2 regions of the Altericista sp. CCNU0014 genome follow, and region 1 is predicted to be linked to the other one. Evidence: predicted binding sites of a transcription regulator. Region 1 holds the regulator's gene; the other holds the start of a gene.

Region 1 (15,480 bases):
CCGCTGCCGCAACCCGTGCCGTCCCCAAGGGAGCGCCGCCCAACGCCGTGATGCGCTCCGCAACGAGGTCTATGTATTCTTCTAACTCTCCAGAGAGAGTATCGAACAGTTCGTGGAGCTGCAAGAAATCAGAACCTTTGACGTTCCAGTGAGCTTGCTTGGCTTGGGTTTTGAGATCGAGAGTGGCAGCCAGGGTGCCGTTGAGCAGGGCGATCACCTGCGATCGCACTTCTACGGACAGATCGATTCGGGTGGGGTACAGTCGCTGAGAGACTTTTGGGGCAATAGTAGTCGTCATAACAGAATCCTTTTGCTTTCTAAAACAGCATTTGGGTAAAGTTGCTTGCGCTCGGATGTCGCTCTGCGATTTCTTCCTTCAGCTTAAAGCGTTCTTCGATTCTGTCTAGCTTTCGCTTTACATCCTCAAAGCATTATCGCTTACTCCTAAATCATACTCATAACGACTTCGCTTTGCAAGTCGTTCGCACCGACGCGAGGGTTAGGGTTCAAAATCTGTGGCGTCGGAGGCGAAAACGGCAATCCAGGATGGTAGATTACAGGCGGAGAACTCCTCATCATCCCCATTTTTATGACGTTTCAACTCACCCTAGCGCAGCTTATCGATGTCTTGAATGCGACCCCGCTCCACGTATCGGAACAAGCGCGATCGCAGGTCGCCGTGGGACTCAATACCGATACGCGTGCGATCCGAGCGGGAGAGATCTTTTTAGCCCTGCGCGGGGAAAGTTTTGACGGACATCGTTTTGTAGAACAGGCGATCGCCGCTGGGGCCATTGCAGCCATCGTAGATCGGCCCATCGCCGCAGAGGTACCGCAGATTTTGGTCGAGAATACGCTGCGCGCCTATCAGGCGTTGGGGAGATGGTGGCGCGATCGATTCTCGATCCCCGTTATTGCCATTACGGGCTCTGTGGGTAAAACCACCACCAAAGAACTCGTGGCGGCAGCACTGGCAACGGCTGGTTCTGTCTTAAAAACCGAGGCGAATTTCAATAATGAAATCGGGGTGCCCAAAACCCTACTCAACCTGGATTCCAGCCACGATTTTGCAGTCATTGAGATGGGAATGCGCGGCCCTGGCGAAATTGAGGAGCTGACCCGTATCGCGCGCCCTACGATCGGACTCATTACCAACGTGGGGACGGCCCATATCGGACGGCTGGGTTCCAGGGAAGCGATCGCCCGTGCCAAGTGCGAGCTGCTCGCTACCATGCCTGCCGACAGCATCGCCATTCTCAACGCCGAAAATCCGCTCTTGCTAGAGACCGCCAAGACCGTCTGGCAGGGCCGCACGATCGCCTACGGACTGACTGCGGGAGATCTGCGCGGCACGTTACCGGACGATCGCGCAATTAAAGTCGAAGGCACGTCCTATCCGCTGCCGCTGCCGGGAGAACACAACGCGCTGAACTTTTTGGCGGTCCTTGCCATCATGCAATCGCTTCAGCTAGACGATACCCCGCTCCGCAAGGGCATTACTGTAAATCTCCCCGAAGGACGAGCGCAGCAGTATCAAGTGCCCAACGATATCGTGCTGTTGGATGAAACCTACAACGCAGGAGCAGAATCCATGTCGGCTGCCCTCAAACTACTGGCCCAAACCCCTGGGAAACGACGGATTGCAGTCCTAGGCCCGATGAAAGAGCTAGGAGACTATGCCGAAGAACTGCACTGCAAAGTAGGCGAGCAGGTGGAGGCGTTGAAAATCGACGCGCTCTATATCTTGGACAAAGGCGCAGAAGGAACGGCGATCGCCCAAGGTGCGGGGACAGTGCCCACCCAACAGTTTGAGGAGCATGACGCACTAGCCATGCATTTAGCGAGCGTCGTAGAGAAGGGCGATCGCCTTTTGTTTAAGGCATCCCATTCCGTCGGGCTAGATCGCGTGGTGAATGACCTCAAGGCTCGTTTGCGAGCAGAGACCTAAGCCCCCATCCCGGAATAGTGCCTCAACCCGCGTCGCCACAGCCAGCGGTTAATGCCCCAGAATAAGACGCTCCAAGCCAGTATGACGCCAAAACCTTGCCCCACATCGACAGGAATCCCCACCAACAAACTGGCTGGGAAATAAATGAGATACGGGAACGGCGTCCACATCACCACCGCTCTTACCCCCTCAGGGAAAACATTCAACGGCGCAATCATGCCGGACAAGAACAAATAAAACAAAAACCAAAATTGCTCGATCGCCGTGGCGCGTTCCGTCCAAAAGGCGAACATGGCAAAGGTGTATTGAATCAAGAACCGGAGGACGAAGGCGAGGAGAATGGCGGCGATCGCCAAAACCGCCTCTATCCCCTTCGGCACCCAAAATGATTGGGGATAGAGCGCGAAAAACAGCACCATCAGGGCGATCGTAAAGGGCATCCGGGCAAAGCGCTCGGCAATATGTCCGGCGACGTGATGCCAGACTGGATCGATCGGCTGTAGCAGTCGCGGGGAGAGCCGTCCCTCTACCACTTCCTTTTCAAACTCCCAAACCACCCAGACAATGGTGAGCTGGCGGATCAAAAACACGCTGATGAAGTAGCGCGCAAAGTCGATGGCCGAAAGCGAGAATTCGCCCCCTTCCGCAGCCTGGGTCCAAACCCCCATCATGATGAGGGGCAAGGAATTGGCCAGCACCCATAAAATCAGCTCGGCACGGTACTCCACCATATAGGCGTAGTACACCGACAGGAACACCTTAGATTTGTGAAGGATCTGCATCACTCAACGACTCCAGCCTTAAACACGCGACCGATAATTTCTTCAATGGGCGGGTCGGTAACGGTCAGGTCGCAGACGGGTAGGTCGGCCAGGAGTTTTGCGACGGAGCGGGTCAGGTCTTCGCGATGGACGATAAAACAGACTTCTCGCCCGACAATGGATTCAACTTCGCCGTAGGGCGCGAGTTCTGCTTCTAGCATCGTCTGCTTTAGCTCTAGCTTCACTTGGCGGTACGGGGCAAAGCGATCGAGCAAGCCATCCAAAGCCCCGTCGTAGATCAGCTGTCCCTGATGGATCAGCAGAACGCGATCGCACAGAGCCGTAATATCGGCCATGTAGTGGCTGGTCAGCAGAATGGTGGCGTCAAAGCGCTCATTATAGGTCTGCAAAAATTCCCGGACGCTGACTTGGGCGTTGACATCTAGCCCTAAGGTCGGTTCGTCTAAGAACAAGACCTGCGGCTGATGGAGGAGCGCCGCCAAGAGTTCCGCCTTCATCCGCTCCCCCAAGGAGAGCTTGCGCACGGGTTGGGCGAGCTTCTCTTCGAGGGCCAGCATTTCGGTGAGTTCGCCCACGCGTCGTTTGAAATCGCGATCGCCAATGCCGTAGACTGCCGCATTGATCCGCAGAGAATCCATCGCGGGCAAATCCCAGAGCAATTGCTGCTTTTGCCCCATCACCAGGGTGATTTTTTCTAAAAATGCCTTGCTGCGTTTAAAGGGAATATTGTCCGCAACGCGCACTCTCCCGCTAGAGGGATGAATTAATCCCGTCAGCATTTTGAGCGTCGTGGTTTTACCAGCCCCATTGGGGCCGAGAAAGCCCACCACTTCACCGGGCTGGATCTCGAAACTCACGTCCTTAACCGCATTCACGAGCCGATTTTGACGATTGAAGAAATGCGACAGGGTGCCGCGCAGTCCTGGTTCCTTGATAGCAACCGGATAAACCTTAGAGAGACAATCCGCAATAATGATAGACATACTGTCTATGCTAGCCAACTGTCACGCACTCTGGGTGCTACTTTCGGCTGCTTTTACCGCGATCGAGCTGATTTTTATCCGTTGAAGGAGCCGCAAGATCGAGGTTCTCGCGTTTGTGGCTCGGCAGACGAGCGAGCGACGTGCTAGCCTGGATTATTCCCCAATCGCCAGAACACAGATGGAACGGCACCCTCCAAAAACAGACTGTTTTTTAGGCAAATCGCCAGATTGTTTGGTTGGCATAGATTTCGAGGATTTTCCAAAATCGTCATGAATAATGCAGGCTAGGAAGCTTTGCTGAGCCGAGCGCTCAGAAACTCAGCCGTCCCTTCCACAAATGCAATCACCTTGTCGTAGGCCATGCGCGTAGGACCCAAAACGCCTACGCTGCCGACAGGCGTGGTGCCTTTTTGATAAACCGATGAAACCAGCGCGCAGTTTTGGATGGGTTTGAGCGCGTTCTCCGTGCCGATGCGAATCAGCACGGGAGGGCGGTTGCCTTTTTGGGCAGGCGGTACTTGGAACTCCAATCCTTCGTAAATCAGGGGCCAGAGCCGATCTTGCTCCTCTTCCAACATCTGAATGATGGTCTGAGCCTGAGCCAATTCTGAAAACTCAGGCTGGCGCAAAAACTCAGAAACACCGCCAATTAAAATGGGATTGGCAACGGGCAACTGATTCCGCTGACTGAGATCCTGACAAAGCTGCTTCAAAAACGCTGCAAACTTTTGAAATTGGCGGTCTAGCTCCTCCCAATCAATGGAAGCAAGCTCCGATAGCGACTTGCCACACAGGTGATGATTCAGGAAATTCGATAATAGGTGCAGCTCTTGCTCCAATAGCTCGGAGTCTTCAGATTCCCCAAGGTGCGCTGGCAAATCCATAAACACAGAACGGGTTTCGTAGGTATCCGTCACCAAAATGAGCATCACCCGCTGCGGCTCGACCTGCACCAGATGGAGGTGACGAATTGCAGTCGCAAGCGATGACTGAGGCACTGTAATGAGTGCCACGCAGCCGCTGAGGGTCGCTAAGATTTGAGCGGCTTGGCGCAGTAGGGTTTCAAAACTAGCGTGCTCGGATGGAAGGCGTTTGGACAAAAGCTGCTGGATGCGCTCTACCCATTGATCCGAGGGGGTAATGAGCTTATCCACGTAGACGCGATACCCAGAATCAGAAGGAACCCGACCTGCCGACGTGTGGGGCTGATAGAGCAAGCCCTCCTTTTCAAGCACGCCCATGACGTTGCGGATGGTGGCAGAACTGAGGCTAAACTCGTACTCCTTCGCCAGCGCCTGAGAGCCAACAGGTTCTGCGGTTTCAATATAGTAATTAACGGTGGCCCAGAGTACTTTTTGCTGGCGCTCGGTCAGTTGAACGTACATGACTGTATCTCACAGAGACAAGGGGGCTAATAGCGAGGAATAGAAGGATCGACCGCTAGAGAATAGGCATCGATTCCGCCCGCTACATTTTTGACGTTCGTAAAGCCCTGTTGGATCAACCACTGGCACATCTGGGCAGAGCGCATGCCGTGGTGGCACATGACGTAGGTTTCGGCCTGGGGGTCTAGCTGGGCGGGCAGCGTCGCCATCCATTCTGCGGACTGGCTTAGGGGAAAGACTTGAAATCCAGGTAGAGCGGCGATCGCAATTTCCTGCGGCTCGCGGACATCAATGAGCTGAAGCGGGGTATCCGCCGCTGCGATGCGCTGCGCTAAAGTCTCGACCGTAATTTCTGAAAGCGTGCCATCGTAGGACATAAGCGTTTTGAAAGAGATGTTTTTATAATTCAGAGCAAGTTAACACGAATTTAACATTTAGACGGGAAGTCCCGCGCTGTACCTGATAGGGTCAGCGTCGGGATGAAAGGCGCGGCGTTGAGGAGTTCAACCCCTGAACATTTTTGCCCACCGCGCAAACAGTGAAGGGGTTGGCGACGAACCGCCAAAAGTGTAAGGTTGAGGAACACCAACTAATTACAAGGTTTTTCCACCCCTCCTTTTGTGTGTCGAGAAAAATATCACCCTCGAAAACGTAATGGTGACGCGCCAACGCAAGGAAGAAAGGAAAGCTCAAATCAATATTCATAAAGTCGGCGGGAGGTCTATCTCGTGGACTATAAACAAATTGCCTGCGGACGGGGTTCTGAACGGGGATTGTAAATCTCTTGCAATCTAGGAAAGACCGGATGATGTAGGAACTTCTCAAAGTGCGGTGCTCCTTCAGTGGTGGTACATGAGCCGAGAAGCCCGCGCTGTATGCGGAGCATCAGCGTCGGGAGTATGTCACAAGAAATTAAGTGTATTCTGGCATAGCTTCACAGACTTCGCGCTGCCATGCCAGACGAAATCGGTCGATGCGGATAGCGATGGAGGGAACGACCTAGAAATTACCCGATGGGCTATTTTGCGGAGACTGCTCGTCCTGGGCCGATGGTTTGGGGCTGGGCGTTACAGGCGAAGGTACGACATCCGGCGCAGGAGAAGTCTCTGTCATGGACGAAGGCGAAGCACTCTGTGAAGGGGAAGATGCTGGGATGGGTGAAGGTGAAGCACCTCCCTTCGGAGAAGGGAGCGCTGCCGGAGAAGGGATTGCTTTGGAAGCTGGGGGTTGAGGGGGCGGCGCCGGGGGAATATCTGGCTGATTCAGTTGCTTAAAGAGCTTGTGGGCAAGGTTCGCGATCGCCGTTTGGCCGTTAGATTGGCGGTTGACCCAAGCGATCGCCTGCCCCTCAGACCCTCGAACCATCCGCAGCAGCGCGCCCCACACAATAGCGTTGGATTCGGCAGGGGTAATCTTCAGCGCCGTATCGATGCGACTCGACAAGCGACCCGTGTCGGATAGCAGCATTTCGCGGACTTCCGAGCGGGCGGAACGATCGGATTGCAACACATCTAAGGCAGGCGTCCAGGAGCCATTGACCAAGTAGCCCAGAATCCGCTGTACCGTACTGGCCGAGGGTTGATTGGCTTGGGCTTGCGTCACCCTAGCATGGAGCTGAATGGAGTCAAACTGCGCCTGCATCTCTGGGTTCCAGCGGACGAACTTATCTTGTTTGACTTGTTTGAGCTGTGCGAGAGCAGGCGTCCACAATCCACTTTTAGCAAGGGTTAGCGCATCCAGGTAGGCGCGGGCACTCGAGGCTGGCTGCGTCAGGGTAATGGGCCGCAGTTGACGGGCAACGCCATCGGCCATCTTGAGCTGGTAGATCGCGTACTGAGGCTCAATTCCAACGGTTTGGTTCACCACCAGTTCCGGCAAGTTGTCCCCCGTAACCTGCTGCCACTGAGGCACCTCTCCCGACGGGCTGACCCAGTTCAGCATGAGATCCAGGCGTTCGCGACGCGGGTTGAAGTAAAAAATTTGTCCGTAGGTCGCAACGCTGCTGCCCTTGGTCTGGAGTCCGGTCAACCGCAGCCACAGCCCTGGCTCGGGTGCGGGGTTGTAAACCTCAGATTGAGTGAGGGGCAGGGGCTGGCTGGACCCAACGGAAACTGACGGATTTTGGTCCAAGGCCAAGAGATCTGCGCCAGAGGGTCCCTTAACTGCAATGACTTCCGTCAGGCGGAAGTAGGGTTTGCTGAGAACCAACCGAATCAGCCACGGTAATTGTAAAGCGCGATAGATCCGAAGTTGGCGAATGCTCTGGCAGGAGTCGCTACAGCTCGCCCCCTCGGTTTCCTTCGCTAAAATCGGCATTGCAATGTCGTCGGCGGTCTTGACCTCGCCTCCTAGGGCAAATTCGGACTTCAATACAATAGGCTGACCTGCCGCAAACCCCTCTTGGTTCAGCGCGGCTTGGATTCGATCGAGGGTTTGGGGCGTAGAGCGATCGCGCTGGCGGGGATGCGTTGTACCCAATAACTCGCGGTCGACCCAGAATGCCAAATCTGGATTGACGAGGTACTGAAAGCTCAGCCATAGAGCCGCAGCGATCGCCCCAAAGCTGCCCAACAATATCAGCCAGGACAGGCGAAGACCTACCTTGCTAGCGCGAAGGGGAGTAGTGCCAAGAGCGGGAGAACTCGCAACATAGGCAAATGGCTTAGGCTTTCGCGCCTTTCGCCGAAACGGTTGGCGTGAACTCACAAGTTTTACGACGGTCGAATAGGGGGCTACAGACGGCGCTGAAAGTCTTCTAGCAAATCCATCAAATTAACCTGGCACTGCATGGGCAACAGCTCTATGAGCGGCAGTTCCCGCTTCCCTCCGCCCAACGAAACCGTCAAGGCAGAAAGGACCTGCATCACCTGAGACTCTTCAAGGGTTCCAGCCGACAGCAACGGAGCCAGCTGCTTTGCCAAAACCACATCCAAATGGGCGTCGGCAAGATAGAGGTGCCACTTGGCCACGTCAATATAAATATTCTTCCCAATTTCTGAAGCTAAGGCTTCTAAGTCGCTAGCAGAAAGTGCGTTAGTCATGATTAAGTCCGCCCCTTGCGTTCTATGGCGTTTAAATTTGCTCCGGTTTGCGATCTTTTGCGGACGGGTCTTGGGGCTGAGCCGCATCGGCTCCGCTGTAGTCAGCCCATCCAAAAACGTACAGCCCGTGAACGAGCAGCACCGCAACCCACCCCCCAGTCATCCAGAGCGTCCAAGGCCACGTCGCTTCTTTCAGGATCCTAAAAAACCAAGCTCCAGAGTTGACGGCGGCAAACAGCGCGACATGGACGGCAAAATTGATGCGATCTTCTAAGCGCCGAAAGGCAGGATCGCGACGGTCGGGTTCTCGGGGCCAACGAGGAGGCATTTTGTTAAACCTAAAGTGCGGGGTAGTTTACGGTTTCACAACTCTATCCTATAGCTAGACCTTTACAGGCGGGTATCGTTGTTGCAATTCTCGATTGAGTCCGGTACGCCTCGCAGGGGCGCTCGAGGTAAAATCCGAAAGGCGTAGGAAGCCCGCCGCAAGTTTCTGTCCTTTCAGATATTCCATCATGACCATGAAACCCGTTTGGCTGAAATTAAGCAGCGTGCTGCTCCTGGCTGGAGCGCTCTCCTCTTGCAGCAGCACGGCACCTCCCTCGGGCACCTCTGGCGCGACCGGACGACTCCAAGCTATTCTCGGTCGCGCTCAGTTGAAGTGCGGGATCAGCGGAGAGCTGCCCGGCTTTAGCTTTCTTAATACTCAGGGGAAATACTCCGGGCTGGATGTCGATGTATGTCGGGCGATCGCCGCTGCCCTGTTCGACAAACCCGATGCGGTCGAGTACCGTCAGCTCAACGCGAAAGAGCGCTTCACAGCGGTCCAAACCGGAGAGATCGACGTCCTCAGCCGCAATACAACCTGGACGCTCAGCCGGGAGACCGGAAATAAACTTGCATTTGCGCCCGTGGTGTTCTACGACGGGCAGGGCATGATGGTCCGCCAAAACAGCGGCCTCAAGACCCTCAAAGACTTCCAGGGGAAAACCGTTTGCACCCAAACGGGCACGACGAACGAGCAAAACCTATCGGACCAAATGCGCAAATTTGGGGTGCAGTACAAGCCCGTCACGTTTGAAGACGTGAACGCGACCTTTTCGGCTTACGCGCAAGGGCGCTGCGATGGCGTGACATCCGATCGCTCCCAGCTGGTCTCTCGACGCACGAAGCTACCCCAACCCGAACAAAATATTATCCTGCCCGAATTGCTCTCCCAGGAGCCCTTAGCCCCAGCCGTAAACAGCGGAGATATGCAATGGGCGGCGGCGGTGCGGTGGGTGGTATATGCCCTCATAGAAGGCGAGTCCTTAGGCATTACGTCTCAGAACATCGGTCAGTTTGCCAACTCTACGGATCCGGTCATCCGCCGCTTTTTAGGACTAGAAGGGGAGCTGGGCAAAGGACTGGGATTGCCCAAAGATTTTGCCGCGCGCGCCATCAAGCACGTCGGAAACTATGGCGAAATTTACGAGCGCAACCTCGGCTCCAAAACGCCGCTCAAACTGGAGCGGGGTCCCAACAAGCTATCTACCCAGGGCGGATTGATGTTCTCACCTCCCTTTCGATAGCGGCGAAAGACTGGAACGCCCTGTGGGGACGCGAGGCCGGGATGCCTTGTAGGGGCGCGAGGCCTTGCGCCGCCCCTACGAAATGTTTGCTATCCCTGTAATTTTTCAATCAGGAGCTGGTTGGCGAGCTTGGGATCGGCTCGCCCTCCCGTTTTCTTCATGAGCTGCCCCACAAAAAAGCCCTGAAGCTTTGTTTTGCCGCTGCGATATTGCTCTAGCTCGCTGGGATGGGCGACAAGAAGCTCGTCGATAAAGGCCTCTAGCACAGAAGGATCCGAAATTTGGGTCAGTCCCTTGCGCTCGATCAGTTCCTTTGGCGAGCCGCCCTGGGCCAACAGCTCTGGCAGTAAGTCTTTCGCAATTTTGGAGCTGATGGTATTGCTTTCGATCGCGTTCAGGAGTTCCGCGAAGGCTTGAGGCGTGAGGGCAATATCGGCGATCGTCCGTTTCTCGCTATTGAGGTACCCGGTAATATCGCTCATGAGCCAATTGGCCGCCTGCTTGGCCGGAGCGCCCGCAGCCAAGCCAGCCTCAAAATATTCGGCAACCGCGCGATCGTCCGTAAGGATGCGCGCATCGTAGGGAGACAGCCCCAAATCTTCTTCGTAGCGATGGCGCTTTTGGGCGGGAAGCTCGGGCAACTCGGCCTTCCACTGCGCCAGTTGGGCCGGAGTGACTTCAATGGGGGTCAGGTCTGGCTCTGGGAAGTAGCGATAGTCGCTGGCCCCTTCTTTGGTCCGCATGCTGATGGTGCGTTGAGTGCCCTCTTCCCAAAGGCGAGTTTCTTGAACGATGATGCCACCGGATTCGAGAATCTCGATTTGGCGGTCGATTTCGTAGTCGATCGCCCGTCCGATGGCGTTGAAGGAGTTCATATTCTTGATCTCGACCTTCGTGCCAAACTTCTCGCGACCGACTGGCCGCACGGAAATATTGACATCGCAGCGCAGCGATCCCTCCTGCATGTTGCCATCGCACACGCCCATGTAGCGCAGGATGCGTCGCAGCTCTTGGGCGTATTCAGCAGCCTCTTGGCCCGAGCGGATGTCCGGTTCGGATACGATTTCCGCCAAGGGAACGCCCGTGCGATTGTAGTCCACCAAGGAAAATGCCGAGCCGGAAAGCCGTTCGCTGCCACCATGCACGAGCTTGCCCGCATCTTCTTCCATGTGCAAGCGGGTGATCCCGATGCGCTTGCGGACGGGTTGACCGCGATCGTCGACCAGCTCGATTTCGAGCCAGCCGTGCTCTGCAATGGGAAGGTCGTACTGAGAAACCTGATAGTTTTTGGGCAGGTCGGGATAAAAATATTGCTTGCGGTCGAACTTGCTGTAGTCTGCAATTTTGCAGTTCAGCGCCGTCCCAGCCTTAACGGCGTACTCTAAAACCGTCTTGTTGAGAACGGGCAGCACGCCAGGCATGCCCATGCAGACGGGACAGACATTGTGATTGGGCTGCACCCCAAATTCCGTGGAGCAGTTGCAGAAAATTTTAGTAGCCGTACTGAGCTGACAATGGGTTTCTAACCCAATGATGGCTTCGTATTTAGTTTTGACAGGAGCCTCGGTAACCATGCCTTAAGTGCTTGCCATTGCGGAGGATCGGACTTCCATTGTAATCGGTTGCGCTGCACTCGGAAACGGGCAGCTACAGCCAGATCGATCGAGGTAGCCGAGAACCGCACCCCCCTCTTCTGGAATATTCGACCCTTAAATTCCTTCTAAAGAAGCAAATAAATCGAACGCAGCTAAACCATTGTCAGTAAACTTATTGATTTGCTGCAGATCGGATGCCAGCACCTGGGTCATGGTTTCAACGGTGCCGTAGTTGAATAGTTTTGGCACATTCCACGTTTTTTTCATCTTCAAGATCTCCCATTAACACGAATTCGATCAGCATAGTGCAAACCCTTAAGAAAGGAAATGCCTCGAGCGCATTTAACCCATTTTTTTGGGATTTTGACTTAAATTTTAGCAATTAAATCTGCCCCGCTCCGTCAGACGTCAAGGCGATTCTTGCAAAATCTGTCGGTCGATGAGCCGATCGATCAATCCTGTCAGTTCCAGAGATAGGTTGCTGGTGGGGTACTGCTGGGATAATTGGGCGATCGCCGCGTCCATCCCTTCCGAGTGCAGGATGGCGCGCCAAAAGACCGCCGCCTTGCCCGACAAACCAAAGGTTTCGCCTGCAGACAGGTCTCCGATTAAAATTCGACCGTCGAGTTCGCCAAAAACAATGCGATCGGTCGGTTGCAGCCATCCCCGTACGGTCGGTTGGATCTGAACGGGCAAAGGTTCCCCCTCATGCGGACGGTTTTTGAGACAGAGTGCGGGCGGCAAAATATGCCAGCTTTTCTCTAAAGCAGCCGTCACGGGGTTCCACAGCAAGTGGTCGGGTTCGTTCCACGGAAAGCAAAGGTAGTCTGGCAGACCGAGCCAGTAGCGATGCCCTGCCAGACGGGCTTGACTTTGAGCCTGCCAGGCCGCATAGTCAGGCCCCATTGCGTCGGGACCGCAGTCGTGTAAATCTCGACCGCTGAGACAATGAAGCACCCTTGGCTCGCGGGCGATGAGGGTCTGTCGGAAGTCTGGATGGGCGTAAAGGGGGGCAAAAATGAGGTCTTGCTGGGGATATTGCTGAAGCACGCGGTAAAATCGAGAGCCGCTCAGGGCGCAATCGTCTACGACGACTAAGGGCGCGTCGCAGGCGTACGGGGCGTGCAATTGCTCCGAACGCAGGTCAAGGATGTAGGACAGCATCCCCAATACGATCGGTCCGCCCCTCGGAACGCCATAAAATTGAAATTGCCCCAAAGCTTTTTTGCCGAAGGCCCGCTGCAATTGCTCCGCAAGCAGCTCGCAGGCGGAGATCGCCTCGGCATAAGACACGTAATGGAGTCGCTCGCAGGCTCGATCGAGCAAAGGAGCCTGAAGGCCGATCTGTCCGAGGACTTTAGCAGAAAACGTACCCAGAAGGGCTAAAACTGGCGCAGGATGGGCGCGAACGATACAAATGCCCTGGGATACGTCTTGCCAGAGGGGATGAATGGCGACAGCCTGAGCCACATGGTGGAGCGATTGCTCGACTGTTGCCAGCCCTAGCTGCTGCCCGTAGCGGGCCAGTGCGTCCTTTGCAAAGGGAATAGGGCAACAGCGATAGGTCATGAATGAGGGTAGCCCGCAGCAACCGAAGTTAAAGGTTTGTTAAATTTGTTAAATAAGATTCGATAAAGTCAATGAGCTGGGGCAGTTGCTCTAGGGAGCGCGGTCGTTGGAGGTAGGCCATCGGAACTGCTTTCGCAAGGCAGCTGCACTGATGAAAATGCTGGAGTCGAAAAGTCGGGTCGGTCAAGATTTTGGTTGCCCGCGAGTGCTGGATCAGCTCGGGAAAAGCTTTGGCTCGCGGGAGCGGGTGAATCCGGTTGACCTCCCCAGCTTGCAGGACGAAGAGATGCTTTAAGGGGACTGGTCCCCGATCGAACCGACTTTCCAATCGCTGAATTTGCTTGTGGCTGAGGGAGTGCAGTTGCAGTTCGTCGCTCCCGGAACCGATCGCCGCCATGGCATCGGGCAAAAGCTTAACTTCGGGAAAGCTGGGAATGACTTGAGGGCTGGAGGCATCCAAGCCAATTGCCATCACGTCGTCGGTAATGAGCCGATAGCCTTGCCGATGGAAAGCAGAGGCCAAGGTGGACTTGCCCCACCCAGAGCCGCCCAGAAAGGCGATCGCCGCTTCATCGCCGCGAGCGACGCAACTTGCATGGAGCACCAAGGCCCCCCGCTGTCGCAGCACGAACGCCATGGCCGCACCCAAAACATAGGCCCGCAGCACTGCCCGATCGGTCTCGGCTGGCGCGTCGATCGTGACTTCGCAGCCGTCGCGAATCAGGAGTTTTACCCCCAGCGGCAAGTCGATCGAAATCCGATTGCCTCGCTCGGGTTCCGTTACGGCCTGACCAAGAGACCCAAACCGAACCACGATATCTGGCGTGCCAGCATCCAGAACGGGTTGTGCTAGAGGCAACTCCGACTGAATCAGCAAACCGTAGGCAAAAGATGTATGCATCCCAAATCAAAAAAGACCGAACTGCTCCAGACAGTAAATAGGAACTCGCCCAAAAGTCAACCATTGCCAGGTCGATTTCCCCGCTTGAGGCGATATAGCCCTACGAGAGCATGTTAAGACGTTTGTAAATAGCCCGCTTTGAGCAGTAAGGATTTGATTAAGCAGTGCGTCCTAAGCAAAATCCGTAGTGCTATACAACCGGGCGCAGCACAGCGCTAAGTCTCAATTTCCTCTAGGTCCGGAGTTCTTATTCTTTAAGGATGCCCTGTTGCGGCGCCAAAAGTAGATCTTTATCGCGTCGTTTTCGGTTGAGTTTAGTCCCAATTGCCGACCACGGTGTAGCCAGACCAAAAATAGGGATGTATTAATGATGCATCTTGACCGGTCCGACCTAAGGCAGGCAGCGCAATAGGGGGTTGGTTGGGCGCAGAAATCTGCCCGTTGCGGACGCTGACTTCCCCGCGCAGCATGCGCAGTTGCGCTTGCCGCAGGGCATCCGCTTTCGTGGGAGAACTTTGTAACGCCCCGTAAAATCCCGTCATCAGACCGACCGTACCTTCGTCATCCACGGCCCAGAGACTGGCGATCGCCGAAGGGACCCCTGCATTAATGGCGGTTCCCGCGAAGCCCAGCTCCGCTTCTTTATTACCCAACGCCGTTTGACAGGCGCTCAGCACCAAAAGTTGGAGGGGCGGTAAAGCACTTTTCCACTGAAGGTCATCGGCAACTTTACGAATTTGGGAAAGGGGGAGTCGGGCGTTCCAGAACTGAATGTAGGAGTTGTCCGCCTGCCCGGCGTTAAAAACCGCATGGGTTGCTAAGTGCAGCACGCCAAAGCGCTGCTGGAGATACATCGCCTTCAGGTTAGAGAGCGTCGAATCTTCATCTAAGGTATTGCGGCTCGGACCGGACCAAAACTGTCCCGTGATGGCCGCAATTTCGACCGAGACGGCGGGAAGGGCCGCTAAACCTTCCGTACTTTTGGCAATGCCCATCGCCAACATCGGCTGCTGTTTGAGTGCCAGCGATCGATTGGTATTGGTCAATCCAAAACTTGGAATCAGGGCGCTGCTATACTTTTCGACTAAAAACTGGGTGCCGTCGTGGAGCGCGGCGATGGGAATGGTTCGCAGACCGTCATCCATTGAAAATAGCAGCGTATCGATGCCCTGGGCTTTAAGCTGCGGTTCGAGGGGCGCGACAATCCAGCGATAGAGCTCCTCGGAAGTCTCGCGATATTTCGGATTATCTAGCTTGGTCGGATCGCTGACGGCTTTGCGAAAATCCTTTGCAGCATCCAGCACGTCATCTCGAGAAACCTCCGGCAGCACTTCCCGAATCACGGGAGGGGTCGATGCGGCCTGCGCCATCATCGCTGGAGACAGGTGTAGGGAGGCGATCGCCATCGGTCGCGCTTGCCCCAAGGTGGCGCTGGATGGCAGGACCAGCAGGAGATGAGTTTGCTTTTTCAGCGCGACGGCATAGAGCACGGCTGGTTTTTTGCCCGTTTCTCGCGCAATTTGACCGAGCCGTTGCGAAATCTGCTCCGCCGTAGGGGCTTGATTCCCCACGGGCATTTCTAGATATTCGCTAAATTCCGTCAGTTGGAGTGATTCAAATTCGCGAACGGCTTCGGCAGGAGTGGCTTCTTGAAATCGTTTTTCAAAGGCTTCGCGCTTGGAGAGCGGCTTGGGAGCGCGGGGGG
Region 2 (15,480 bases), 410 kb from region 1:
TTACGCCGCGAATTGGCAAGCCTGTTGAAGTGAATGTCCTCTGGTACAATGCTCTGCGCGTAATGGCAACTTTTGCGCGTCGAGTGGGCCAACCCTACGGGGACTATGAGGCGATCGCCAACCGGACCCAAACCCATTTCAGTCGGTTCTGGAACCCGGCGCTCGGCTATTGCTGCGACGTGCTAGACGGGCCTGAGGGCGATGATGATTCGCTCCGCCCCAACCAACTCTTTGCGGTCATCTTACCGAAGGCTACTTCTTCCCCGCTGTTGACCGCAGAACAGCAGCGCGCGATCGTGGAGGCGTGCGGGCGGAAATTGCTGACGAGTCACGGACTGCGATCGCTGTCTCCCGATAGCCCCCAATACCAGGGGCACTACGGCGGCAACCCCCTTCAGCGCGATGGTGCTTACCATCAGGGGACGGTCTGGGGGTGGTTGTTGGGTCCATTTGTGCAGGCTCACTTGCGCGTCTATAGGAATCCGACGCAGGCGCTTGAGTTGCTAGAACCGATGGCGAATCATCTCGTCGCCTGCGGAGTGGGTAGCCTCAGCGAGATTTTTGATGGAGATGCGCCGATGATGCCGCGCGGTTGTATTGCTCAGGCTTGGACGGTGGCGGAGGTTTTGAATGCTTGGGTGGCGATCGCGCGTTATTTTTAAGGGAAGCGCAAGTGCGGGGAAATCCTATTTTCTTGGTGTCGCGCGCGACTGTGGAGGTGGATTTTTGGCAAGGATGCTTTTGACCGCTGAAGTTCGCTACAGTCTCAAAAAGGATAAAACCTTACAGGGATTGAAACCGAAAGGCTGCGGAAACAGAGGTAGGGGAGGAGGCCGTCTCAAAAAGGCTAAAACCCTTATAGAGGTTGAAATTTTGTGACCAACGTACTCAACAAATAACCATTCCCCTAGCAAAAACCCTGAGACATGTAGAGTCTTTGTTGGGTCACGCTACAACTGGTCATTGCTCATCAAAATAAAATATAAAGAATTACCGATTAGAAGTGCGTGAGATCACAGAGAGATTTGGGGCAGAGAATCATAATTGTTTTGTTGGTTTCACCCCATCTTAAATTGAGGCTTACATCATGTTTCGACAAGACCAAAATTCAACCTCTCGTTCAGAGAAAGTACTACAGCATCAAGACCTTGAATCTATTTCTGATGAGCTTAGCGACGATCAGCTTGATTGCGTGGTTGGCGGTAATACGCTCGACATGTTGAGCTTGCAGAATAAGATGAACCAGCGAAACTTGCAGATGGATATGTTGTCCAACATTATGTTCAAAACTTCGCAAACGAACAATCAAATTATTCGCAATATGAGCTGATTAACCTACCTTCAGGGCGGCATCTGGCCGTTGCTCTGTCCAAAGCCCAAGCGTTTTGCCCAGCAACTGCATCGCGCTTGTGGCGATCGCTTGGGCTTTGGACAGAGCTATCGTCTGGACTCGGTAGGTCAGGGTTGGGGCTGAGCTGACGGAGAGGATTGCGCCGAAGGCGAAGGATGTCTCAAAAAAGCTAAACCCCTTACAGGGACTGAAACTCGCCGTCACCCACCTCTACGATTGTACCCGCGATCGCCCTACAAAGGCTAAGCGCAATAACCGTAACACCCCCTAGCACATTCAGCAATTTTTGGGACGCTACGTCAAGCAACGAGAAGCACTTATCCTAAGAAAAGGAAAAGTTTTCTAACATCAAGGTGAGCGGTTTGTCCAACACTGAAGCAGCAGCGATCAAACTCCAGCAACTCTCCACTCAAGCTGCTGCGCTTTTAGTGTATCGAGACCTCATAGACGACGACCTCAGCCAGACTTACCTCAACCTTCTAGCTCTATTGGCACAGCCAGAAACTAGCAAAGCAGCAATTCTACAGGCCTATAGCCGTTGGTTTTATGCCGTTTCTAAAACCGCCTCCGGTTGGCTGGATTGGATCGAAGCCAAAATCCTGAGTGCCGACAATCCGTTTGCACGACAAGCACAGCTTCGACCCCTAGCAGAATTGCCGCCGGGGCTAACTCAGGCTGCCAGTCACGACCTCAATCTGCTCCAGCGCTGGGCGATCGCAGGTCCTAGCCTCATTCAAGCCGCCCTCTCTACCTTGGCAATGCCCGAACTGCCGATGGTACAAACTCTAGAACCCAAAGACTTAGAGCGATCGCCCTTCTTTGCGACCCTAACATGGGCTGAAACCCTACCCGCCCTCGCCAAACACTACCAACAATACGGCATCGGACGCTTTGCCACCGCTAAAGCCCTGCGGTGGCGCAACGGCACACTAGAAGGCATCGGCAACCCAGAACAGATTCAGTTAACCGACCTCGTTGGCTACGACTGGCAGCAAACCGCCCTCAAGCAAAATACCGAAGCGCTCTTGGCAGGCCACACGGCCCTCAACGTCCTGCTCTACGGCAGTCGCGGCTCCGGCAAATCCGCCCTCATCAAAGCGCTCATGACCGAGTACGGCGATCGCGGCTTGCGACTGATCGAGCTCAATAAAGCCGATATGATGCACTTGCCAGACGTCATCGAGCAAATCCGCTCCTCCGTCCTGAAATTTATTATCTTTATTGACGACCTGTCCTTTGAAGACGAAGAAAACAGCTATAAAGCCCTCAAAGTCGTCTTAGAAGGCAATCTCACAGCCCGCCCCGCCAACGTCGCCGTCTACGCCACCTCCAACCGCCGCCACCTGATTCGCGAATTTTTTGACGATCGCCCGCGACCCAGCAGCGCCGACGAAGTTCACGCCTGGGACACCGTACAGGAAAAGCTTTCCCTGAGCGATCGCTTTGGCCTCACCCTCACCTTCGAACCCGCCGACCAAAACACCTACCTCAAAATCGTGCGCCATCTCGCCCAACGAGCTCGAATCGATTTGCCAGACGAAACCTTGACCCACCAAGCCCTCCAGTGGACCGTTCGCCATAACGTGCGGTCTGGGCGTACCGCTCGCCAGTTTATCGATTACCTGCGGGGACAAAAAAGCTGAGTCCACTGCGGTAAAGTTTTGACAGGATTCGTTTCTCGGACAAAATTCAATGGCAAAAGTCCGCCTCCACCAAATCGCCCGTCGATTCAGCGCAGTTGCCGCCGTTGAAAATATCAGCTTTGAAGTACCCGATGGCGAATTTTGGGTGCTGGTTGGGCCGTCGGGCTGCGGTAAATCCACCATTTTACGCATGGTCGCAGGACTTGACTTTCCCACCTCCGGCGAAATCTACATCGCCGACCAAAACGTCAACGATCGCCCCGCCCGCGATCGCGATGTGGCCATGGTTTTCCAGAACTATGCCCTCTACCCCCACATGACCGTCGCCGAAAACTTGGCCTTCGGCCTCAAAATGCGCCGCGTCGAAGCCGCCAAAGTTCAACAGCGAGTAGCCACTGTCGCCGAAGCGCTGGAACTCTCCCATTTGCTCGCGCGCAAACCCAAACAACTCTCCGGCGGGCAACAGCAGCGGGTGGCCCTAGGCCGGGCGATCGCCCGACAGCCGCAGGTGTTTCTGTTAGACGAACCCCTATCCAACCTAGATGCCCAACTGCGAGACGATACCCGCGTCGAACTCAAGCGCCTGCACCAGCAAGTCGGCATCACCACCCTCTACGTCACCCACGACCAAACCGAAGCCATGACCCTTGCCGACCGCATCGTCGTGCTGTCGCAAGGTCGGATTCAGCAAATTGGCACCCCCCAGCAAATTTATCAAACGCCCGCCAACCGGATGGTCGCCACCTTCTTGGGCAATCCAGCCATGAATCTATTGCATGCCACCTATCAAAACGGCATGTTTCACTTAAAAGATCGCAGCATTCCTTGCCCCCCTCGCCTTCAAACCGCTCTCAACAGCACTCAAAATCAAACTGTCGATATCGGCATCCGTCCCGAATTTATACAAGTCGAGCCAGACCTAAGCGAAGGAACCCTTTCCGTAACCGTTGAAGTCGTCGAACCCTTGGGCCGAGAAACCCTCATCCGAGCTTTTTTAACCTCAGAACCCAGTCAGACGCTCAATCTAGTCACCCAGGGCAACCTTTCCCCCGCTCCCGGCGAGCGTCTCGCCATCAGACCCGATTTAGAACAAGCGATCGCCTTCGATACCCGAACAGGCGATCGGTTGCTCTAGATCGAGCACACAATCCCTTTTAAAGGGGTAACGTTGACTTACTCTTCATGAAGATATATAAAGCAATGTTCATCTTCGTGAAATTCAGGGAACAGGCAAGAGAAAAGCAGGCACTATATAAGTATCTAAAGCATGTATTTCTAAACACATCTATCAATACATTCTTCAATGTATTCGATGGGGATGAATTGATGGGTACCGATTGAACTTTAGATATCCAAGATGCATACACCTCCATTTCTGTTTCCGTCACAGGTTTTACGTTGCTTACTCTAAGCTGTCACGGTGGCCTGCTGTTCCCCTCTTCCCTTTAGTGACTAGCCATGCTTTCAAACCAACCCTTTAAGCCGCACCAAAACCAGACATCTACATGGATACAGCTGCTCCAAACTAACATTCAGGGGTGGATTCGCCAAGAGATTATCGATGAAGACCCCTGCGACGAAGAAAATGTGGCAGCTCAAGCACTGTACGAGCAATTTCAAGCTTTAGAGATAGAGGAAGAACCTAGGGCTTACGGTTATTTCCCTCAACGCTCTCCAGCTGGCCTGCGGATGTGAGCGTTTCCTCAGCGTTTCAGCAGTAAGTAATAGAGTTGACCGGGTGTATTAACTACGCCTGCTTTTTCTTTGGCTTTGGCACCCGTCCCCATAAATATATCGACTCGCCCCGGAGTTTTGATTGCGCCCCCGGTGTCCTGATCTAAGGCAAAGTGGGTTGCGTCGCGAAATTCGAGGGTTTTCTGTCCGTTGTAGTACGGCAGGCGAGTTTGAAGAACGGCTAACGCGCCTGGCGGCATCAGGGCTTTATCGGTGGCAATGGAGCGCTCGGGAGTTACGGGGACGCCTAAGCTCCCCATTGCAGGTGCGCCATAGGTTTGGGAAAAGAAAATAAACCGATTGTTGCGCGGAATGTACGCGTCCAGCTCGTTGGGATGGGTCTGAAAATATTGGCGGAGAAAGGGCAAGGACAAGTCTTCCTGTTTCACTTTTCCCGCCTTGACGAGTTCTTTGCCAATGCTGACGTAGGGGTAGTTCGTCTTGCTAGCAACACCGACGGTCATTATTTTGCCATTGGTTAAGGTCAGCCTTGCCGAACCTTGAACTTGGACGAGATAAGCCTCCAGGCGATCGCGCAGCCAAGCCAGTTCCTGTCCTCGCAGTCGCCCGCGATGCCCTTGAAGTCCGTCAGCTCCCTCCAGTTGGAGCCGGGTGGGATGGGGCTGGGGCCAACTGGCAAAATCTTGGGGCTGTCGATAGATGGGGTAGCGATATTCTGCGGTCGGAACGGTACTGGCCCGGTAGGTGGCCTCGTAATAGCCCGTAAAATCGACGGTACCGTTGCCATCTTTGCCGATGGATTGATAAATTGCAAACTCTCGTTGGACCGCTTCAGAGAGGGCCTTGGCTGAGGCGGAAGTTTGCAACAACTGCCGGAATCGGAGCAAACTTCTGCGAACTCGATCCTGCGTAATGCCGGGCACGGCATAGTTTCGATAGGCCGCCCGAGCTGCACCAGTATCGATATAGCGCAGGCTGCGATCCACCGCCTTGAGGAGATTTTGGCGATCGCCCTTCCCCCCAGATGGATGCTGCCAAAGCTGTGTGTCCGGCCCCAGCTGAAACGGCATCTGCGCGGAACTGAGCGGGCGGAGAGGGACTGGCGCTGCCAGCAAGGGCATCGCAACCGCAGCCTGTCCCCATAATGCTGCCGTCAGTGCAATTCTAGAAATCCGCTTCGCCATTACGCGCCTCACACGCCAAACACAACTCATCGGCCCTACTGCCGCGCTCGGCAGCCCAGACCGAACTCATCTTAATAGTGTTCGACGCTGGACGTAAAGACGGGTTCCACTCGCAGGGCCAAAATGCTAGAAGGACGAATCACCATGTATTCGCCTTGCACGGTCTTCATCGGTAGATTGATAAACTCCTTAGAGTCCGTTCTCGGCACCAGTTCGTTGCTGTACCAATGCTGAAACTCCTGAATCGTCGCAAAGCGAACCTCTTCGCGGTGGCCCCCTTCCATGAGAACGTGTACCGCAAATTCGCTCGGTGTTCTTGCCATTCTTTCCCTCCCGTCAAACGCTTACCGAACTCATTATGGGCAAAAATGGCTGCGAAAACGTCAGGTGCTGCGCGATCGGGGACGAGTTTTTAAAATTCAAAGCTCCGAGAAAGGTCGCGGCCTCTCCCAGAGCTTTTGCCTAAATCGGCTAAAAGGATTCAATTAGAATAGCGCTCGGCCAGATCGGCTAAACCTTCACCCCTTAATCTTTCTCAACTAATTGGAGATTTCAGGTCACCTTAGAGCTACCTGAAAGAGACTCCCATGGGTGCAGTAAGGGTAAGATTGCCAGGTTGCCGAACGCTACTCTTCGAGAACGAGACAGATGGAATTATCAACAGCACGTATCCTCTTTGAACTTGAGTTGGTATTTGGCTGTTCGATCTGCCAGGGAAGCTTTCTTGCTTCACCTTTTTAGTATAGGGGTCGAGCTTGACAGCGTCAGCAAACCGTCAGCAAAGTTGACAGAAGCGGATTGGAGACTTCGCGATCGCAACTTTTCCGCAATCTCAACCTAGCGGCAAAAGGCACGGGCATCAGGCGCGGGGCACTTCCGACTTGAGGCGACGCTCCATCAGCGCTTCGACGGCTTCTTGGGGCGTAATTTGTCCGTTGAGCAAGCGATGCACCTGCTGCGCGATGGGCACCGAAATTTGTCGCTGCTCGGCCAGTTGGATCAGCACGTGGGCCGTATTGACCCCCTCGGCAGTGCCTTGGAGGTGGGCTAAAATCTCGTCGAGGGCTTTGCCCTGAGCCAACTGGTAGCCTACCTGATAGTTGCGACTCAGGGGGCTGGTGCAGGTGGCCAGTAAATCCCCCAGCCCCGATAACCCGTAAAACGTCTCCACTCGCCCGCCCAGGAGCGTCCCCACCTGAACGATTTCCGGCAACGCTCGCGTAATTAACGCCGCTCGCGCATTTTGCCCCAGTTGGAGCCCGTCGCAAACCCCCACGGCGATCGCCACTACGTTCTTGAGCGTCCCGCCCAGTTCTGTTCCCAGCCGATCCGTGTTGGTATATACCCGAAAGTTTTCCGAGGCAAACAGATTTTGCACCGCAGTAGCGGCAGATCCATCTTCGCTGGCCGCGACCGTCGCGGTGGGCAACCCGCGATCGATTTCCTTGGAAAGGTTTGGCCCAGACAGCACGACCATTGGATTGTGTGGAAACGCGGCATGCCAGATTTGGGAAGGGGTTTGCCACGTTTGAGGATCTAACCCTTTGGTCGCGCTGACCAAGATGGTTGCGGGAGACAGCGGCAGCGCCTGGAGGCGAGTCGCCAGGTCCTGCACTCCCTGCATGGCGATCGCGATAACGATCGCAGGGACAGACCCTTGATGCGGGGCGATCGCATCCTCCAGAGCAAGCTCTCCCCGGCGGGACCAGACCCGAACTCGATGACCTTTCGCGCGCCCCAAAGATGCGAGGGTCGAACCCCATACTCCTCCGCCTAAAATCACTAGAGAAAGAGGATCCGGAGCCATATTAACAAGGTCTGTCGCGATCGGTGATGGCATGGCGTGTCGATAAAGCGATTCTACAAAAAGCTCACCTGCTATTAACCCATATAATTGGACATCGGCTCAGGCAAGGGAAGGAATTAGACAAGCGAAGGAATTGCTATCCTAAATGGATGAAGACTTTAGTATTATCGCGCACTACTCCGCCAAAGTTTTTGACATAGCCTACAGTTTAAATGGGTCGATTTAACCGCCGCCGTACATGCATAACCTCGCATTAAACCTTACTTAAACTGTATTCCGAAACCTATCGCAGAGCCTGCCCAACTCTTTCTTTCCTACTTCAATGCAATAAAATCACCAATAAATCGACCTTTTTTTAATTTTCTTTTTCAAACGAAATTATACTTATAAACCTTTAAATCTTCATGAATCAAACAGTGACAAAATCGATTCGCGTTCAATTCGAGCGACAGCTTCAAGAAATTCAAGACGACGTATTGCGCATGGGTGCCTTAGTCGAACATTCCTGCTGGCTGTCCCATCAGGCACTGTTTCATCGAGACTTGTCTGCTGTCGACGCGCTCAAGCAGCACGATCGCCAAGTCGATTTTTACTATCACCAGATCGAAACCAACGGACTCAAACTCTTGGCACTTCAGTCTCCAGTGGCCAACGACCTCCGGCTCATTGGCGCTATTATGCAGTTGGTCCGAGACCTAGAGCGCATCGGCGACTACGCTGAAGAATTAGGGGAAGTGGCCCTCAAGTTACTGCCCTATCCCCCGCTGCCCTACATCGGCGAAATCGAAAACATGTCTAACATCTGTCGGACGATGCTTTCTATGAGCCTCAGCGCCCTCACCGAGCTAGATGCAGAATCTGGCGAACGGCTGAAACTGAAAGACGATGAAGTAGATGCCTGCTACGCGAAGGTTTACGAAACCCTGGCCCAGGAAACCAACGTCCGAGGTTCGGTCGAGCCGATGTTATTGCTAACCCTAGCCATTCGCGCCCTAGAGCGCATGGCCGATCATTCCACCAATATTGGCAGACGGACCTCTTACATCGTGACGGGAAAGCGGTAGAGCGTCCTTTTCAACCTCAAATATTTGACAGTTGAGCCGCTGTAGGGAACTATAGGGGTATTGGGTCGCGAGGGTTGTGAAGCGCCTCGCACTCTGGATTCTAGGGTCAAAAGAGAGGCCGTAACGCCGCAAAGCCCCTTGTACGACGGGATTTGCCAAGTCAATGTCGCTCTTGCGCCCATTATTTCGCTGACGGCCCCTGTTCTGGTAACTGGCCCGTCAATTGGAACGACTTTTGCCGTACCCGTCGCTCACGGCTAACAGTTTTAGATTCAGAGTGCTGCGACAATGCTCGACTCAGCGGCTATCTCCGACAGACTTTTCGTTTCTTCCCATCTTTTCGCATGGGAAATCCAGTCAGAGATAGGCTTCATACCCGCTATAGGGTTCGATCTCCCATAACGCTGCTTGGGAAAAAGATGGCCTATTGCCCCTGCAAGACATTTTTAAGGATCTAACGATACATGGAATTTTCAATTAGTGCCCTACTGTCGAGCTTTGCAGAAGACAAGTTAGTTGCGCCTAAGGCCTTGGAGAAAAAGCTAGAGTGCGATCGCCCGGAAGGTCTTCAGCAGCTAGAAATTGCACTAAATGCTTTAGAGAAAATCGGGATTTTGGCAAAGGAGCGCGGGAAGTATCGGCGCGTGGCTGAAGAGGGGGTGGTCGAGGGGAAGCTGCGCTGCTCGAGCAAGGGATTTTGCTTTGCCATCCAGGAAGGAGAGGAAACAGAGGATATCTATATTCGCGAGAGCCAGTTGCATTCCGCTTGGAATGGCGATCGCGTCCTCGTGAAGGTGACGAAGGAAGGACGGCGACGGCGCAGCCCGGAAGGGGAAGTGCGGCTGATTTTAGAGCGATCCAATCCCTCGGTGATCGCCCACGTGCGGCGCACTGATGCAGGGAGCTACCGTGCCGTGCCCCTAGACGATCGGTTGCTGTTTGAAATCGAGCTACTCCAGCAAGATTCCAGCCCTTCCCTAGAGGAAGCCGCAGATCATTTGGTCCACGTCGAGGTGTTGCGCTATCCCTTAGGCGCGCAGTTGCCCTTGGGCCGCATTAACCAAGTATTGGGCAGCGATGCTCAATCCGCCGCCGATACGGAACTGGTCTTTTGCAAATACGACCTGCCGCGCCGTTTTAGCGAGTCGGTCGAGCAGGCAGCCCAAGCCTTACCCGTCAAGCTCCGCAAGGCCGATCAAAAAAGTCGAGCAGCTTTTCAGAAGCTGTTTACAGTGGCCGTGGGCGATGCCAGCATCGGTCTGGCCAGTCTCGACCATGCTCTGTCTTTAGAAACCAACAAAGACGGGACTTGGCGGTTGGGCGTTCACATCGCCGACATCCAGTCCTTTGTCAGCACAGACTCCCCCCTAGACCAAGAGGCCAAGCGACGGGGGACCACCATTGGGCTGGCCGATACCCTGGTTCCCATTTTTCCAGCCGCTGTTGCAGAACGAGTGGGTGCTTTAGTGACCGAGCAAGAGCGTCTGGCCTTATCCGTCCTCATTACCCTCAGTCCGACGGGCGATGTGATGGCGTTTGAAGTGCAGCCTAGCGTAGTGCAGGTCGATCGCCAAATTAGCTACGAACAGCTTCAGGCGATCGCCCAGCGACACCACGACCCCACCCCAAATTCTAATATTGCAGACCTCACAGACCTCTACGACTGGGTCGATCGATTTCAGGAGGTTGCCCAACAACTGCGCGCTCGACGTCACGAGCGCGGCGACTTCGAGTTAGTCATGATGCCAGAAGTTCACCCCCGCATGTTTGGCGATGACGGTCGCTTTGGCGTCATTGCCGACGCGCTGCCTGCCACAGGGCGACAGACGGTTGCAGAAGCGTTAATTTTAGCGAACTATTTACTCACCACTCACCTTCAGGCGTTAGGCGTTCCGGCGTTGTTTCAGGTGCAAGCCTCCCCGGACGCTCAAAAGCTTCAGGATTTTCTGAAGTTGCTGGAAAATTCCGGCTTGGCCATGACTCTGACCCAAGAAAATACCGTTCTCCCTCAGGATTTTCAAAAGTTTGCCGAAAAAATATTGCCCCTCGACACAGCTCCTATTTTATTCGAGCTGCTGGCCGAAACCCTAGAGCCAGTGGACTACAGCCTCCAATCCGGACCTCACTTTGGGCTGGCCTACGTCCGCGACTACGGACAGTTTACCTCGCCCCTCAATCGCTACGCCGACCTGCTGAACCTGCGGATTTTGAGTACGGCATTGACCCACGGTCGCGATCGCAAGAGCGCCCGTTCTAAAGAACAGGTCAATTTGCGCCACAGTGCCTGTCACGGCCAAATTAGCTGGAACGTATTGCCTCCAGAGCAACAGCGCGAGATTGAAAGCGCCCTAGCGGAGGTAGTATCGCCCCTCAACGAACAAATGCAGCTCATCCGCCAAGCAGAGCAAGACTTCTTAGGACTCAAAAAAACCAAGCAGATGCAGCAACGCACGGGCGAAATTTACCAGGGCGTCATTACGGGGATTCAGTCCTACGGGTTCTTCGTACGCTTAGAAACGCTGTTGGTGGAAGGGTTAGTCCACGTCAGCTCCCTCAAAGACGACTGGTACGAATATCGCGCGCGCCAGCAGACGCTCATCGGGCGCAAAAATCGCCAGCAGTATCGTCTCGGCGATCGCGTGGAGGTAGAAATCAAGAGCGTGGACTACTACCGCCAGCAAATCGACTTAGCGGTGGTGGGCGGCGGCTCGGAAGCCTCTGACGAAGACATCCAAAGCGAGGGAGCGGAGTGGTCCGAGGGCTATACCGTGCCCTACGAAGAAAGCAACAGCGATTTCGAAGAAGAGGAATAAGGCGATCGCCAGAAAAGCGGATACCGTGTTATTGGGGTGTAAGGCCTTACACCCCTAGGAAATAGAGTCAATTTTGACGTGCTTGTACTGATAGAGATAGAACTTCATCGCCAAGGGACTCAGAACGCCAAAGTAACTGTCGAACATCTCTCGATCGGGCAGGTTATCGGCCAACTGGATGCTGTAGGTATTGCCTACCTCAATCCCGACTAAAAGCGCTAGAGCAAATGCCAAACTTTTCGCAAAACAACGCATGGTTTCAGGTTCAATATCTCAATTGGTCTTGAACCCCCCTTTAACCCAAATCATCCAACCCTTGCGAGGCCGATGGCGATGATTCGAAAGCTTGCCTGAAGCTGAGAGGCAATTTACTTCCTCCGTAGGATAACAACTAAACAAAACTGTTGCAACACCCCTCTTCAGCGTTGTTCAGCGCTCCAAAGGACTATGAAGAGGGATGCTGTTCTAGATAGGCCGCGACGGTTTGTACGTCTTTGTCGCCCCGACCGGAGCAGTTCAGCACGATGCGGGGGCTACCTTCGAGTTGGGGGCAAAGGGTTTCAAAATAGGCGATCGCGTGGCTGGTTTCCAGGGCAGGAACGATCCCCTCCAGTTGAGAGAGGCGCTGTAGGGCGGCGATCGCCTCGGCATCCGTCACGCTGTAGTACTCGGCGCGGCCTGAATCTTTGAAGTAGCTGTGTTCTGGCCCTACACCGGGATAATCTAACCCCGCGCTGATGGAATGGGCTTCTTGGACTTGGCCGTCGTCATCTTGGAGCAGATAGCTCATCGCGCCGTGCAGGACGCCGACTTGACCGTGGGTGAGCGTAGCCGCATGGCGTCCCGTTTGGACGCCCTCCCCTGCGGCTTCAATGCCGATCAGCCGCACGGAAGGTTCTTTAACAAAATCGTGAAATAGGCCCATGGCGTTAGAGCCGCCGCCCACGCAGGCGATCAGAATATCCGGCAAGCCACTCCATTTTTCCTGACACTGCCGCCGCGTTTCTTCGCCAATAATGGCGTGGAAGTCGCGAACCATCATGGGGTAGGGATGCGGGCCTGCCACGGAACCCAAAATGTAGTGGGTGGTTTCGACATTCGTAACCCAGTCGCGGATGGCTTCGGAGGTAGCGTCTTTGAGGGTACCCGTCCCCGCTTCCACCGGACGGACTTCCGCACCCATCAGCCGCATTCGAAACACGTTGAGGGATTGGCGCGCCATGTCTTGAACGCCCATATAAACGACGCACTGGAGGCCAAAGCGGGCGCAGACCGTAGCGGTGGCCACGCCGTGTTGCCCCGCTCCGGTTTCGGCAATGACGCGCTGTTTGCCCATGCGTTTCGCCAGGAGGGCCTGGGCTAAGGCGTTGTTAATTTTGTGGGCACCGGTATGGTTGAGGTCTTCGCGTTTGAGATAAATTTGCGGGCCGGAGCCGTCGGGACGCGCGTAATGTTGGGTGAGGCGCTCGGCAAAGTAGAGCGGGCTGGGGCGACCCACGTAGTCGCGCAGAAGCCGATCGAGTTCGGATTGGAAGTCTGGGTCTTTGCGGTATTGATAGTAGGCTGCTTCGAGTTCGCTGAGGGCGGGCATCAGCGTTTCGGGGACGTACTTGCCGCCAAAGATACCAAACCGACCGAAGGCGTCTGGGAATTGAACGGTTTGAGCGGTCTCGGATGTTTCGGACAGAGAGAAGGGGGTCATGGTCACGGCGTTTTCCCACAAAGCGAACCTTTGCCAATTCTATCGAGATGCTTCCGCTTTTTACGAGGTCGGACCAGATAAAGTTCGATCGGGTTCGGGCGATCGCGCCGATCGCCATTGCAATTTTGCTTTATGCTGCTAGCGCGGGATGGGGCGATCGCAGGCTGCAGAGCAGGCGATCCCAACCCAGGACTCGCTATACTGAATCAGGTCTGCGATTAGAAGAGGCGCGCAGCGCGCGCAAGTTTAGGAGCGCTCCATGAATCAAAGTTCATCTCAAGTCTTTCCAGTGCGCTGGCAAGCGCTAAAGCCATGGCTCGCGACGATTGCCATCATTTGGTTGCTAGGCTTTGTTGGGCTGGGCTGGCTCGTTAAATCGTTCTTGTTTCTAATCGCCTTTTTTACCCTCGTGCCGATCGTGGCGTTTGTGGGGCTGCAGTGGTGGTTGACCCGCAATTTAGTCCAAGGCGCCTGTCCCGTATGCCAGGAGAACCTCACCGCGCTGAAGCGGTCTCAAATGACTTGTCCCAGTTGTGGCGAAGCCCTGATGCCTGGGGATAGAGGTTTCGAGCGATTTTCCCAGCCCGGAACGATCGACGTAACGGCTGTCGAAGTGATGTCTCAAGTTGTCGAAGACGACGATTGAGCCGTCCTGCCGCGCCAGCGAACTAGAGGAGCTTGCACTGGGCCTGATGGCGCAACAAGTGATCGCACAGGACTAGGGCCACCATGGCTTCCACCATCGGCACGGCGCGGGGCAACACGCAGGGATCGTGACGGCCCTTTGCGGCCAAGACCGTTTCTTCTCCGGCCTGGTTGACCGTATTCTGGGCTTTACCGATGGTGGCAGTCGGTTTGAAGGCCACCCTCAAAATAATATTTTCGCCATTGGAAATCCCCCCCTGGATCCCCCCAGAACGATTAGTGACCGTGCGAATGCGTCCGGCCTCGTCGGTATAAAACTCATCGTTGTGTTCTTTGCCCGTCAGGTGCGTCCCGGCAAAGCCCGATCCAATTTCAAAGCCTTTACTGGCAGGGAGAGACATGACGCCTTTAGCAAGGTCGGCTTCGAGCTTGTCAAAAACCGGGGATCCCAATCCCATCGGTACGTTACGGGCCACGCATTCCACTACGCCGCCAATGGAGTCTGCATTGCGGCGGGTTTCATCGATGAGCGCGATCATTTTTTCGGCATACACCGGATGGGGGCAGCGCACGATATTGCTTTCCACCTGCTCCAGCGTAACGGTATTTGGGTCGATGGGGGCTTCTAAGTCTTTAATCCGGCGCACGTAGCCGATCGCCTCGACGCCAGCGACCTGCTGAAGGATCTTTTTGGCGATCGCCCCTGCCGCAACCCGGCCAATGGTCTCCCGCGCCGAAGAACGACCGCCGCCCTGCCAATTGCGGATGCCGTACTTGGCATCGTAGGTCGCATCGGCATGGGAAGGACGATAGACCGTCGCCATCTCGTCATAGTCTTGAGGCCGGGTATTTTTATTGCGGACCAAGATGGCAATGGGCGTCCCGAGGGTTTTGCCTTGAAACACCCCCGAGAGAATCTCGCAGGTATCGGACTCATCCCGCGGCGTGGTCACGCGGCTCTGCCCCGGACGCCGACGGTCGAGTTCGAACTGAATGTCCGCCTCGGATAGCTCCAGCAATGGCGGGCACCCGTCAATCACAACCCCAACGCCGCCGCCATGGGATTCCCCAAAGGTTGTCAGCCGAAACAAATGCCCAAATGTATTACCCATACAGCCTTGAGAAACAGTCGTTTGCGCGCGCAGAGCCGATGCCCTGCTGTTCCACTATCGCATATCAAACGTTGCCTCAAGTGCGCCGCAGTCGCCTAAATCATCATACCCGGAACGCAATACCTCAAGTCCCTCGAGCGGACTCGGTTTGCGGCGACAAGAGGGACGCCTGCTGCGGTTCTCTCTGGTCTAACACTCGGTCGATTTGCTGCGGAGATAGATGCGTCAACTCGCAAAGCCAAAGCTTTAAGGTTTCTGGATCGATGGTGGCAGCAGAAGAAAGCGAGTCTGATTTAGGTTTTAAAGGATTATTCATAACGAAGCCTTATCTTAAAATAAACTGTATTTTGCAAGTGCTGACTTTTTAGGGTTCCCCAGTAAAGAAGCATTACAACCTCTAGAAGGTTCCCAGCTCGAACCACTTTTGCTGACATGGATGGATCGCGAAGAGCCGGATGTCCTGC

The links. The regulator HrcA, encoded in region 1, represses chaperone genes, less so after heat shock. The targets are predictions, from matches to a motif close to TTAGCACTCNNNNNNNNNGAGTGCTAA.
Region 2: the regulator HrcA is predicted to act here: its motif matches at 9,002-9,028, upstream of R6H26_RS01955 (ribonuclease R family protein).

The regions. Positions count from the first base shown of each region.
Region 1 covers NZ_CP137338.1:5,770,834-5,786,313, reverse strand. Annotated here, with positions in the region: gene dps (DNA starvation/stationary phase protection protein Dps) at 1-298, opposite strand, end outside; gene murF (UDP-N-acetylmuramoyl-tripeptide--D-alanyl-D-alanine ligase) at 590-1,948, shown strand; gene R6H26_RS27435 (ABC transporter permease) at 1,945-2,730, opposite strand; gene R6H26_RS27430 (ATP-binding cassette domain-containing protein) at 2,730-3,713, opposite strand; gene hrcA (heat-inducible transcriptional repressor HrcA) at 3,998-5,098, opposite strand; gene R6H26_RS27420 (rhodanese-like domain-containing protein) at 5,125-5,475, opposite strand; gene R6H26_RS27415 (hypothetical protein) at 6,098-7,804, opposite strand; gene R6H26_RS27410 (DUF3181 family protein) at 7,831-8,139, opposite strand; gene R6H26_RS27405 (2TM domain-containing protein) at 8,171-8,467, opposite strand; gene R6H26_RS27400 (amino acid ABC transporter substrate-binding protein) at 8,655-9,710, shown strand; gene gatB (Asp-tRNA(Asn)/Glu-tRNA(Gln) amidotransferase subunit GatB) at 9,800-11,284, opposite strand; gene R6H26_RS27390 (lasso peptide) at 11,420-11,572, opposite strand; gene R6H26_RS27385 (hypothetical protein) at 11,714-12,874, opposite strand; gene R6H26_RS27380 (hypothetical protein) at 12,903-13,775, opposite strand; gene R6H26_RS27375 (CHAT domain-containing protein) at 14,090-15,480, opposite strand, start outside.
Region 2 covers NZ_CP137338.1:384,665-400,144, reverse strand. Annotated here, with positions in the region: gene R6H26_RS02005 (amylo-alpha-1,6-glucosidase) at 1-662, shown strand, start outside; gene R6H26_RS02000 (hypothetical protein) at 1,088-1,330, shown strand; gene R6H26_RS01995 (hypothetical protein) at 1,331-1,555, opposite strand; gene R6H26_RS01990 (ATP-binding protein) at 1,705-2,994, shown strand; gene R6H26_RS01985 (ABC transporter ATP-binding protein) at 3,044-4,129, shown strand; gene R6H26_RS01980 (hypothetical protein) at 4,453-4,689, shown strand; gene R6H26_RS01975 (murein transglycosylase A) at 4,698-5,873, opposite strand; gene R6H26_RS01970 (hypothetical protein) at 5,945-6,196, opposite strand; gene R6H26_RS01965 (NAD(P)H-dependent glycerol-3-phosphate dehydrogenase) at 6,733-7,680, opposite strand; gene phoU (phosphate signaling complex protein PhoU) at 8,085-8,744, shown strand; gene R6H26_RS01955 (ribonuclease R family protein) at 9,209-11,557, shown strand; gene R6H26_RS01950 (hypothetical protein) at 11,612-11,812, opposite strand; gene trpB (tryptophan synthase subunit beta) at 12,003-13,259, opposite strand; gene R6H26_RS01940 (hypothetical protein) at 13,519-13,905, shown strand; gene aroC (chorismate synthase) at 13,928-15,016, opposite strand; gene R6H26_RS01930 (hypothetical protein) at 15,141-15,332, opposite strand.